Regions from separate parts of the Nonomuraea polychroma genome, predicted to be linked through region 2. Evidence: riboswitches for the same ligand, from Rfam matches in the RefSeq annotation. Region 2 holds a riboswitch; the other holds the start of a gene.
What was found. Region 2 has a riboswitch for glycine ahead of gcvP (aminomethyl-transferring glycine dehydrogenase). Riboswitches for the same ligand answer to the same signal wherever they lie in the genome.

Region 1: another riboswitch for glycine. It lies ahead of gcvT (glycine cleavage system aminomethyltransferase GcvT); the one in region 2 lies ahead of gcvP (aminomethyl-transferring glycine dehydrogenase).

What each region holds. Positions count from the first base shown of each region.
Region 1 is NZ_SAUN01000001.1:11,437,713-11,443,748, reverse strand. It holds gene EDD27_RS53455 (glutamine synthetase family protein) at 1-496, shown strand, start outside; gene EDD27_RS53450 (aldehyde dehydrogenase family protein) at 499-1,839, shown strand; gene EDD27_RS53445 (3-oxoacyl-ACP reductase) at 2,051-2,815, shown strand; gene EDD27_RS53440 (gamma-glutamyl-gamma-aminobutyrate hydrolase family protein) at 2,827-3,519, shown strand; gene EDD27_RS53435 (hypothetical protein) at 3,535-4,377, opposite strand; glycine riboswitch at 4,471-4,568, shown strand; glycine riboswitch at 4,658-4,756, shown strand; gene gcvT (glycine cleavage system aminomethyltransferase GcvT) at 4,789-5,874, shown strand; gene gcvH (glycine cleavage system protein GcvH) at 5,871-6,036, shown strand, end outside.
Region 2 is NZ_SAUN01000001.1:3,366,083-3,372,118, reverse strand. It holds gene gcvP (aminomethyl-transferring glycine dehydrogenase) at 1-2,613, opposite strand, end outside; glycine riboswitch at 2,670-2,782, opposite strand; glycine riboswitch at 2,783-2,881, opposite strand; gene EDD27_RS15025 (MerR family transcriptional regulator) at 2,930-3,550, opposite strand; gene EDD27_RS15020 (bifunctional nuclease family protein) at 3,698-4,168, opposite strand; gene ftsR (transcriptional regulator FtsR) at 4,290-4,943, opposite strand; gene EDD27_RS15010 (FHA domain-containing protein) at 5,005-5,517, opposite strand; gene EDD27_RS15005 (mannose-1-phosphate guanyltransferase) at 5,798-6,036, opposite strand, start outside.

The DNA of each region.
Region 1 (6,036 bases), 8.1 Mb from region 2:
CGCCCGCTTCATCGCCGGCCAGCAGGCCTGCCTGCGCGAGCTCACCCTCCTGTACGCCCCCAACATCAACTCCTACAAGCGCTACGTGCCGGGCAGCTTCGCCCCCACCGCCGTCAAGTGGGGCGTCGACAACCGCACCTGCGCGCTGCGCCTCGTCGGCCACGGCCTGTCGCTGCGCGTGGAGAACCGCGTGCCCGGCGGCGACGTCAACCCGTACCTGGCGGTGTCCGCGCTGATCGCGGCCGGCCTGTACGGGATCGACAACGAGCTGCCGCTGGAGGACCCCTTCGAGGGCAACGCCTACGCCTCCGGCGCCGAGACCGTGCCGCACACGCTGCGCGACGCCCTGGCCCTGTTCGAGGGGTCGAAGCTGGCCCGTGTGGCGTTCGGCGAGGACGTAGTAGAGCACTACGCGAACAACGCGCGGGTGGAGCTGACCGCGTTCGACGCGGCGGTGACGGATTGGGAGATGTTCCGTGGGTTCGAACGGATGTGAGCATGAAGATCGTTAATCCGGCGACCGAGGACGTGCTCGCCGAGGTCGAGATGGCCGACGCGGCCGAGGTCGACCGGGCGGTGGAGCGTGCCAGGAAGGCGTACCCGGCCTGGCGCGACGTGGCCCCCGGCGACCGTGCGCGGCTGCTGCGGCACTTCGCCGACCTGGTGGGCGAGCACGGCGAGGAGCTGGCGGGGCTGGAGCTGGCCAACGCCGGGCACCCGATCGGGAGTGCCCGCTGGGAGGCCGGCGCCGTACGCGACGTCCTGCACTTCTACGCCGCCGCCCCCGAGCGCAACCACGGCAAGCAGATCCCGGTGCCCGGCGGCGTGGACATCACGTTCCAGGAGCCCCTGGGTGTCGTGGGCGTCATCGTGCCGTGGAACTTCCCCATGCTGATCATGTCGTGGGGCGTGGCCCCCGCGCTTGCGGCCGGTAACACCGTGATCGTCAAGCCGGCGGAATGGACACCGCTGACGGCGCTGAGGCTGGCTGAGCTGGCCTTGGCGGCGGGCCTCCCCGAGGGGGTGCTCCAGGTCCTGCCTGGGGCAGGGGAGGTCGCGGGGGCCCGGCTGGTCGAGCACCCGGACGTGGCCAAGATCGTGTTCACCGGCTCCACCGAGGTGGGCAAGGAGATCGCCGCCAAGGCGGCCGCGCAGGTGAAGCGGGTGACGCTGGAGCTGGGCGGCAAGTCCGCGAACATCATCTTCGCGGACGCGGACCTCGAGAAGGCCGCGAAAGCCGCCCCCTACGCCGTCTTCGACAACGCCGGCCAGGACTGTTGCGCCCGTTCCCGGCTGCTCGTCCAGGCCGACGTGTACGACGAGTTCATGGCCCTGCTCGCACCCGCCGTCCACGCCGTCAAGGTCGGCGACCCGCTCGACGAGAGCACCGAGATGGGCCCGCTGATCAGCGCCGAGCACCTGGAACGCGTCCGCGGCTTCGTCCAGGACCCCTACCTGCAGGGAACGTGCCCGAAGGGCAAGGGCTACTGGTTCCCGGCGACCGTGCTGACCCCCGACGTCACCGACCGGGCGTTCACCGAGGAGATCTTCGGGCCCGTGGTGTCGGTGGCGCCGTTCAAGGACGAGGCCGACGCCGTCAGGATCGCCAACGACACCCCGTACGGGCTGAGCGGCTCCATCTGGACCCGCGACGTCGGGCGGGCGCTGCGGGTGGCCAGGGCGGTCGAGTCGGGTGCGCTCTCGGTGAACTCCAACTCGTCCGTGCGCTACTGGACCCCCTTCGGCGGCTTCAAGCAGTCGGGCCTCGGCCGGGAGCTCGGCCCGGACGCCCTGGCTGCGTTCACCGAGACCAAGAACGTCTTCATTTCCTGGGAGTGAACCCGACGCAGTGAGCGAAGTGGAGGCCCGACGCAGGAGGGACTCCGCGAAGCGAATGAGGAGCGGTGAACGACCAAATAAGCAGGGAGTGAACCCGACGCAGTGAGCGAAGTGGAGGCCCGACACGTGCCCATGGCGCGCCTTCGGCACGACATGGGACTCCGCGAAGCGAATGAGGAGTGACGAACGACCAAATGAGCAGGGAGTGATTGTGCAGCGGTTGCAGGATCGGGTGGCGGTCATCACGGGCGCGGGCAGCGGCATCGGGCTCGCCACGGCTCGCAGGTTCGCCGCGGAGGGCGCCAAGGTCGTCTGCGTGGACGTCGACGAGGAGGCGGGCGCCAAGGCCGCGAACGAGGTCGGCGGTCTCTTCGTCAAAGCCGACGTGACCAACGAGGACGACGTCGTCAGGATGTTCCGGACGGCGTACGACACCTACGGCAGCGTCGACATCGCCTTCAACAACGCCGGCATCTCGCCGCCCGACGACGACTCGATCCTGGAGACCGGCATCGACGCCTGGCGCCGCGTCCAGGAGGTCAACCTGACCAGCGTCTACCTGTGCTGCAAGCACGTCATCCCGTACATGCAGCGGCAGGGCAAGGGCTCGATCATCAACACGGCGTCGTTCGTGGCCGTCATGGGGTCGGCGACGTCGCAGATCTCCTACACGGCCTCCAAGGGCGGCGTGCTGGCCATGTCGCGCGAGCTCGGCGTGCAGTTCGCCAGGGAGGGCATCAGGGTGAACGCCCTGTGCCCCGGGCCGGTGAACACGCCGTTGCTGCAGGAGTTGTTCGCCAAGGATCCGGAGCGGGCGCAGCGGCGGCTGGTGCACGTTCCCGTCGGGCGGTTCGCCGAGACGTCGGAGATCGCGGCGGCGGTGGCGTTCCTGGCCAGTGACGACGCGTCGTTCATCACGGCCAGTGAGTTCCTGGTGGACGGCGGCATCTCCGGCGCCTACGTGACTCCGCTCTAGGAGGTTCCCTCGTGCGTCCCGTCATCGGCATCACGTGTTACGTCGAACCGGCGAAGTTCACGGTGTGGACGGACATGACCGTCGCGCTGCTGCCGTACATGTACGTGGAGCAGGTCGTCCGCGCCGGCGGGCAGCCGGTCGTGCTGCCGCCGGCCGGCGATCCCGCGCGGCTCGTGGAGCGGCTGGACGGGCTCATCCTGGCCGGCGGGGGTGACATCGCCCCGGCCAGGTACGGCGATGAGCCCGGGGAAAAAATCGGGTATGTCCGCGATTTCCGGGACGAAGCGGAGTTTGCCGTCCTGGGTGCCGCCCTCGACGCCGGGCTGCCGTACCTGGGGATCTGCCGCGGTCTCCAGGTGCTCAACGTCGCCCGCGGCGGCACCCTGCACCAGCACCTCCCCGACGTCGTCGGGCACGAGGGCCACTCCCCCGCGCCCGGCCGCTTCGGCCCGCTGCCCGTCGTGCCCGTGCCGGGCACGCGCCTGGCCAAGGCGCTGGGCACGGAGCCCGTGACGGTCCCGCACTACCACCACCAGGCCATTGACCGGCTCGCCCCCGGTCTCACGGTCTCCGCCACCGCCGAGGACGGCACGATCGAGGCGGTCGAGATGGACGCGGAGTCGTTCACGATGGCCGTGCAGTGGCACCCGGAGGCGGCCGAGGACTGCGCGATCTTCGAATCCTTCGTGGCGGCCTGCCGATAGGGAGGCGGCCCGGCGCTACCGGACGGGCTTCAGCATGCTGTCGAAGACGACGACGCCCGCGCCGTACTTCTGGTCGAATTGACGGCGCAGGTCGTCGCCGGCCAGCCAGGTGGTCACCGTCACCCGGTTCCCGATCTCGTCGGTCGACGCCGACAGGAGGCCGTCGCCCACCGCCTTCTCGGCCTCCCGCTGGATGGCCCGCAACTCGGCCTCGCTGTGCCGGGCGCCGGTCACGCACAACGCTCCGCCCCACACCTCGCGGATCCACTTCTCGCGGCCCTGCAGATCGCCGGTGAATCTCAGGTTGACCACGTATTTGCGCGCGTCAGAGGTCTGTTCCTGCTCAGGGTCGGGCTCCGGCCCGAGCCGGTCGAGCCAGGCGCCCGCGAACTCCTTGGCCGACCGCGCCCGCTCGATCGCCTCGTTCATGGTCCGCTCCGTCGTCCTGGCGGGGTCGACGGGCCGCCAGCCGCCCGCGGGTTCCGGGCACGGGCTCGCGAACCTGTCCGCGCCGCCCGGATCCTCCTGTCCCCGCACCGGCTTCCCCGGCGGCTCCGTCAAGGTCAGCCTGGCGCCGTCCCAGGTGCCCACCACCCGGTACTCGCCCCATTTCACGCCACCCTGCGACTCGTGCTCGACCTTGCTCCAGTCCCAGCCGACGACGTCGGGCCCGCCGCACTGCGGCGGGAGTGACTGGGCCACCATCGAGCACAGCTGGGGCCCGTGCCCGCCGCCTTCGAGCACCGTCAGGCTGGCCTCGTACCGAGGCGGCGGCGCGGGGGAAGCGGCACTCTCGGCGCCGCAGGACGTGATGGTCAGGGCCGCCGCGAGTCCGAGGGCCGTCTTTCGCCGCTTCATTCCCCTTCAACGTGACCGCCGCCCGAGCGGTTCACGGGCGGCGCGAACGCGACAAGACCCCCGTAACGGCACTAGGCTTGCGGACATCACCGGCGAAACCGTGCGGGAGAGCACCCTGACAGCCGGTCAGGGTCCCTGAAGGAGCAAGCCCTCCCCGCAAACCTCTCAAGGCAAAGGACCGCACGGCCCGAATAAGAAAACTGACACAAGCGGACTGCAGCCCTACGCATCGCGCCCGGTACGACCGTAGCGGCAGCCCACGTGGCAGATTTCTCATTCGTAGGTGACCTCTGGAAAGCAGGCCTGTGGGCCTCGCCGAAGGTGAAAGTCCGGCAAAACCCGGGCGAAGCTCTCAGGCATCGATGACAGAGGGGGAGGATGCTGGCATCCGATCCTGTCCTGAGGTGCGATATGTCCCGACCGACACCGCTACGAGACGTTCATGAGAGCCTCGGCGCCACGCTGACCGACTTCGCGGGGTGGCTCATGCCCCTCCGGTACGGCAGCGAGTCCGCGGAGCACAATGCCGTGCGCCAGGCGGCCGGGCTGTTCGACCTCTCCCACATGGGCGAGATCTTCCTGACGGGACCGCAGGCCGGGCAGGCCCTGGACTACGCGCTGGTCGGGCACCTGTCGGCGCTGGTTCCCGGGCGGGCCAGGTACACCATGATCGTGAACGAGCGCGGCGGGGTGCTCGACGACCTCATCGTCTACCGGCTCGGGGACGAGGAGTTCATGGTGGTGGCGAACGCCTCGAACTACGAAAAAGTGGGAAATGAGCTGAAGGAGCGCGCGAAGTCGTACGACGTCGTGGTCGAGGATCGGTCCGACCAGTACGCGCTCATCGCCGTCCAGGGCCCGCGCTCCCAAGAGATCCTCGCCACGCTCACCGACGCCGACCTCGACGGCCTCAAGTACTACGCCGGCCTGCCCGGCCTGGTGGACGGCCGGAATGCGCTGATCGCCCGCACCGGCTACACCGGCGAGGACGGTTTCGAGCTCTTCGTCGCGAACGAGGACGCCGCGCCGCTCTGGCACGCCCTCATGGCGGCCGGCGAGCCGTACGGGATCAGGCCCGCCGGCCTGTCCAGCCGCGACACGCTCCGCCTCGAAGCGGGCATGCCGCTGTACGGCAACGAGCTCAGCGCCGAGCTCACCCCGTTCGACGCGGGGCTCGGCAGAGTGGTGAAATTCGACAAGCCCGGCGACTTCGTCGGCAGGTCGGCGCTCGAGGCGGTCAAGGACGACCCGCCCCGGCGCCGCCTCGTCGGCCTGGTCGCGCGGGGCCGCCGGGTGCCGCGCCACGGTTACCCGGTCACCAAAGACGGCGCCGTCGTCGGCGAGGTCACCAGCGGTGCGCCTTCCCAGACCCTGGGCAAGCCCATTGCGATGGCCTACGTGGACATGGGCGTCGAAGAAGGCCTGGCTGTGGACATCCGGGGCAGCCAAGAACCTATGGACCTGGTAGAGCTGCCCTTTTACAGGAGGAAGAAGTGAGCAACATCCCTAACGAGCTGAGCTACACCAAGGAGCACGAGTGGGTGGCCGGGCTCGATGACGGGCTGACCGTGACCGTCGGCATCACGGCCTACGCCGCCGACGCCCTCGGTGACGTGGTTTACGTGCAGCTCCCCGAGGTCGGTTCGACCGTCGAGGGCG
Region 2 (6,036 bases):
GTCGTAGTCTCCCGACGCCACCTTGGCGATCTCCCCGCGGATCGCGATCATCGCGTCCACGAACCGGTCGAGCTCATCGAGGTCCTCGCTCTCGGTCGGCTCGATCATCAGCGTCCCGGCCACGGGGAACGACATGGTGGGCGCGTGGAAGCCGTAGTCGATGAGCCGCTTGGCCACATCGTCCACGGTGACGCCGGTCTCCTTGGTGATCTGCCGCAGGTCGATGATGCACTCGTGGGCGACCAGCCCGCCGCGCCCGGTGTACAGCACCGGGTAGTGGGGGGCCAGGCGCCGTGCGAGGTAGTTGGCCGACAGGATGGCCTGCTCGGTCGCCGCGGTGAGGCCGTCCGAGCCCATCATCCTGATGTACGCCCACGAGATCGGCAGGATCCCCGCCGACCCGTAGGGGGCCGCCGAGACGGGCCCGACAGGCGTGTCGTTGTGCAGCGGGTGCCCGGGCAGGTAGGGCGCCAGGTGGGCGCGCACCGCCACCGGGCCGACACCCGGGCCGCCGCCGCCGTGCGGGATGCAGAACGTCTTGTGCAGGTTGAGATGGGACACGTCGGCCCCGAACTCGCCCGGCTTGGCCAGCCCGACCAGCGCGTTCAGGTTGGCCCCGTCGACGTAGACCTGCCCGCCGGCCCCGTGCACCTTGGCGCACACCTCGGTGATGCTCTCCTCGTAGACGCCGTGCGTCGACGGGTACGTCACCATGATCGCGGCCAGGGCGTCCCGGTGCTTGTCGATCTTGGCGTCGAGGTCGGCCAGGTCCACGTTGCCGTCGGCGTCGCAGGCCACGACCACCACGCGCATCCCGGCCATGACGGCGCTGGCGGCGTTGGTGCCGTGCGCGGAGGACGGGATGAGGCACACGTCGCGCCCGATCTCCCCGTGGGCGCGGTGGTAGGCGCGGATGGCCAGCAGCCCGGCGAACTCGCCCTGCGAGCCGGCGTTCGGCTGGATCGACACCGCGTCGTAGCCGGTGATCTCGGCCAGCCAGCGCTCCAGCGTGCCGATCAGCTCCACGTACCCCCCGGCCTGGGCCTCCGGCGCGTACGGGTGCATCGCGGCGAACTCGGGCCAGGTGATCGGCTCCATCTCGGTGCTGGCGTTCAGCTTCATCGTGCAGGAGCCGAGCGGGATCATCGAGCGGTCCAGCGCGATGTCCTTGTCCTGCAGCTTGCGCAGGTAACGCAGCATCGCCGTCTCGGAGTGGTGGCTGTGGAAGACCGGGTGGGTCAGGTACGCCGACTCGCGCAGCAGCGCGGCGGGCAGCACGTCGCCCTCCAGCGCGACGTCGGAGGCGTCCACGCCGAACGCCGCCCATACCTTGGTCACCTCGGCGGCGCCGGTCTTCTCGTCGCAGGCGACCGAGACGTGGTCGGCGTCGGCCTGCCAGAGGTTGACGCCCCGCTCGGCGGCCGCGGCGACGACCTCGGCGGCCCGGCCGGGCACGCGGACCAGGACGGTGTCGAAGAACTCCCGGTGCACGACCTCCAGGCCGGCCGCGCGCAGCCCGTCGGCGAGGGCGACGGCGTGCCGGTGCACCCGGTGGGCGATGCGGCGCAGGCCCTCGGGGCCGTGGTAGACGGCGTACATACCGGCGATGACGGCGAGCAGCACCTGTGCGGTGCAGATGTTGCTGGTGGCCTTCTCGCGGCGGATGTGCTGCTCGCGGGTCTGCAGGGCCAGCCGGTAGGCGGGGTCGCCGTCGGCGTCCACGGACACGCCGACCAGGCGGCCGGGCATCTGCCGCTGCAGCCCCTCGCGTACCGACATGTAGGCGGCGTGCGGCCCGCCGAACCCGAACGGCACCCCGAAGCGCTGCGAGGAGCCGACCGCGATGTCGGCGCCCAGCTCGCCCGGCGCGGCCACGAGCGTGAGGGCCAGCAGGTCGGCGGCGGCCACGACGAGCGCGCCCGCCTCGTGCGCGGCGGCGGCCACGGCGCGGAAGTCGCGCAGCCGCCCGGACGCCCCCGGGTACTGCACGAGCACGCCGAAGCACTCGGGCAGCTCGCCGTCGAGCGGGTGCTCCACGAGCGTGATGCCGAGCGGCTCGGCTCGGGTGGCCAGGACCCGCTTGGTCTGCGGCAGCGCGTCGGTGTCGACGACGAACACGTTGCTCTTGGACTTGCCGGCGCGCCGGGCCAGCGTCATGGCCTCGGCGGCGGCCGTGGCCTCGTCGAGGAGGGAGGCGCCGGCCACGGGCAGGCCGGTGAGGTCGGAGACGACCGTCTGGAAGTTCAGCAGCGCCTCGAGGCGGCCCTGCGAGATCTCCGGCTGGTACGGCGTGTACGCGGTGTACCAGCCCGGGTTCTCCAGCAGGTTGCGGCGGATGACGGCAGGCGTGATCGTGTCGTGGTAGCCCAAGCCGATCATCGAGGTCAGCACCTGGTTGCGGCCGGCGAGGGCACGCAGCTCGGCGATCGCCTCGGTCTCGCTCGCGGCGGCGGGCAGCTTGAGCCGGTCCTTGGCCCTGATGGCCTCGGGGACGGCCACGGCCACCAGGTCGGACACCGACTCGAAGCCGACGGCCTCGAGCATGCGCTGCTGCTCGGCCTCCGACGGGCCGATGTGCCTGGACGAGAACGGCGGAGCTGACAGGTCGGTCATGGACAGTGCCTCCTGAGGCTATGGAGACCGGCGCCAGGGCGCGGGCGAGTGCCGGATCTCCCCACTCTGTCAGCGCGGCGTGACCGCGACCTGAGAGCTTCACCCCCGCGAGGGGGCTTGCACCGTCGGTGAGGCACGCCTGGCGGGCGCGCCTGCTTTCCAGAGTTGCCTCGCCCGAGCGGTACGGGGTGCCTGAGAGATTCCGGGGAGGGTTGCTCCTTCGGCGCCCTGGGACCCAGGGTCCCAGGGACTCTCCCGCACGGGGTCGTCAGCCTTGCTGTCCTAGATTACAACCCCTAGGTGTTACAAGGGCATTTCACCCTGTCCGCCGGGCGCGGCGGCGCCGGGCGAGCTCGTCAGCGGGGTGGTCGGCCGGGACGGTGTCCTCGACCGCCGCTCGTTCCCCCGGCAGCTCCGCGAGGGATCCCTCGACCTCACGCCAGACCCGGCCGAGCGCGATGCCGAACACGCCCTGGCCGCCCTGGAGCAGGTCGATCACCTCGTCGGCCGAGGTGCACTCGTAAACGCTGACGCCGTCGCTCATGAGCGTGATCTGGGCGAGGTCGGCGACCCCGCGATCGCGCAGATGCTGCACGGCCGTGCGGATCTGCTGCAGCGACACCCCGGTGTCGAGGAGCCGCTTGACGACTTTGAGCACCAGGATGTCGCGGAAGCTGTAGAGGCGCTGGGAGCCCGAGCCTTGCGCGGCCCTTATCGTGGGCTCTACCAGGCCCGTGCGCGCCCAGTAGTCGAGCTGCCTGTAGGTGATGCCGGCCGCCGCACAGGCCGTGGGCCCGCGGTATCCGATGTCGCCTGGCAACGCCGCCGGCTGCTCGTCGAAGAGCAGACCCTGCTCGCCGGCACGCTGCCGCGCGTTCTCGCGCCGCACCGGATCTTCCTGGCCGGCCGTCTTTCCCTCGCCGCTGCTGACCGCCACGCGGACCTCCGGCTTTCTCTCATCCCGTGGCCTGATCTGGGGGTTCGTAAAGGGCGGCCACGGGTTTCACTTGCACCGTAGGACCGTGACCATGCTCAGTCAACGATCCGGCTCGGCGCGTCGTGAAGCGTAAATGCACCGAAATACCTACCCCGCCCTGCCGAAGTCTTCGGGCGTGATCGTGTCAAGGAACTCCCTGAACTTCTCCACCTCGTCCTCTTGGTCGTCGGGGATGACCACACCGGCCTCCTGGACCACCTCCTCGCTGGCGAAGATGCGGGCTCCGGTGCGCAGCGCGAGCGCGATCGAGTCCGACGGCCGCGCGCTCACCTCCACGCCGTTGGAGAACACCAGGTCGGCGAAGAAGATCCCGTCACGCAGGGCGACGATGTTGACCGCCCGCAGGCCGACGCCCAGGGCGCTCAGCACGTCGCGGAAGAGGTCGTGGGTGAGCGGCCGCGGCGGAGGCTCCTCCGCCTGGGCCAGGGCGATGGCGGTCGCCTCGGTCATGCCAATCCATATAGGAAGGAACCGCTCCCCGTGTGCCTCCTTGAGCAAGACGATCGGCTGATTTGTGGGCATTTCAACTCTTACGCCCACGACCTCCATCTGCAACACGGGCTGCTCCGTATTCCTGACCGGTCACCCGGCACAGCTCTTTGCTCGACTTGGCTACTTCAATTCAACGTAACACCCGGCGGGCCTGGAATGTGCCGTCGGCTCCCTGCTCGCCTCGCTCTCAACGCCCCAGGATCGACCGTACGCCCGTGCGCACCAGGGATGCGTGCAGATCGAGCAGCAGGGCCGACAGCTCCCTGGCGGTCTCCTCCGCCTCGCCGATGGCCCCGGGGGCGCGCCGCTTGAGCACCGGAGCGACGGTCTGCTCGACCAAGCCGCACTCGCGCTCGGCCGCCGCCTTGACCGCGCGCAGGTGCCGGGCGTGCAGGCCGAAGCGGGCCAGGGCGCCGACGGTGCGCGCCACCTTGAGCGCCTCCTCGTCGTAACGCCTGGCCACCGGGGTGAGCAGGCCGTAGTCCTCGAGCTCGGTGAGCGTCTCCTCGTCGATCCCCGCGGACTCGATCAGCTCGGCGCGGCTGAGCTTGATCTCCTGGGTCTGCTGCACCGCACGGGGGCGGCCGAAGCTCTCGGCCATCCTGTCCTTGATCACCCGCAGCGGCAGGTAGTGGTCACGCTGCTCGGTGAGGATGAAACGCAGCTGCTCGACGTGCAGGTGCGTGAACTTGCGGTAGCCGGAGGGGCTGCGCTCGGGCTCGATCAGGCCTTCGCCCTCCAAGAATCTGATCTTGGAGATCGTGACATCGGGGAACTCGCCCTGCAGGAGCGCGAGCACCTCCCCGATGCTCATGTACGAGCGTGCCGCCTGTGAACTCATGAGCCCTCCGGCCTCATGGGTTCACGAGAAGCTGTGTTGATGGGTCGCTCGCTTCGCTCACTCATACGCCGGCGTTGCCCCGCATCAGGAAGACCAAGCGGAGTTTGCCGATCTGCACCTCGTCGCCGGAGTGCAGGGGAACCTCCTCGATCCGCTCCCTGTTGACGTAGGTGCCGTTGAGGCTGCCGACGTCGCGGACGGAGAACTGGCCGCCGCGGTGCCGGTAGAACTCGACGTGGCGGCGCGAGACCGTGATGTCGTCGAGGAAGATGTCGCTCTCCGGGTGACGCCCGGTCGTGGTGAGGTCCTTGTCCAGCCGGAAACGGCTCCCCTGATTGGGGCCCCTGGTCACCGTGAGCAACGCCGCGCCGGGCGGCAGCTGCTCGACGAGCGCCCGCTCGGCCAGGAGCATGTCGCCTGTCTCAGCCTCATACGCCTCGATTCCCGCGACGGAGATCGTCGATGTGGTGTCCCCGGAGACCTCGGGTCTGGTCAGCGGTGACCCACAGCGGGAACAGAAACGGGCATCCTCGGGGTTGGCGTGCCCGCACTGCGTGCAGTAGACGCTCGGCATCGATCGGCTCGGCCTCCTACCGCGAAGACGCGGCGACGGTGCTCGGGACGCGCCTCGCTTCGCTTTTTCAAGTTTGCGAATGCCGCAACATACGCTGATCAGCGGCAAAGGTCAACTCGGGGCGCTGGACGGTGGTGTGGACGCAGACAAAGTTACCGCCGCTTCCGCCCCGTGGTCCATGCCGCCGCGCGTTTCAACATTACGATCTTGCGGCGCCGTGCGCGCGCATCGGGGGCCAACTCTTTCACGTCACTTTCGGTGACAGGGTGACCGGCGCCGCTCAGGTGGCGGCCTGCTCCACGATGCGCGCCCAGCGTTCGAGCAGCGCCTGGGCGCCGTCCATGTCGGACGCCTCGGCCCACAGGTCGGTGAGGGGCTCGGTGGCGGCGGGCAGGATCAGCACCCAGCTCCCGTCGCCGTGGGTCACGCGCACCCCGTCGGTGGTGTCGAGGGGGTGGCCCTCGGCCTCGGCCTCGGCCGCCTCGATGACCGAGCGCATGACGGCGCCCTTGGCCGCCC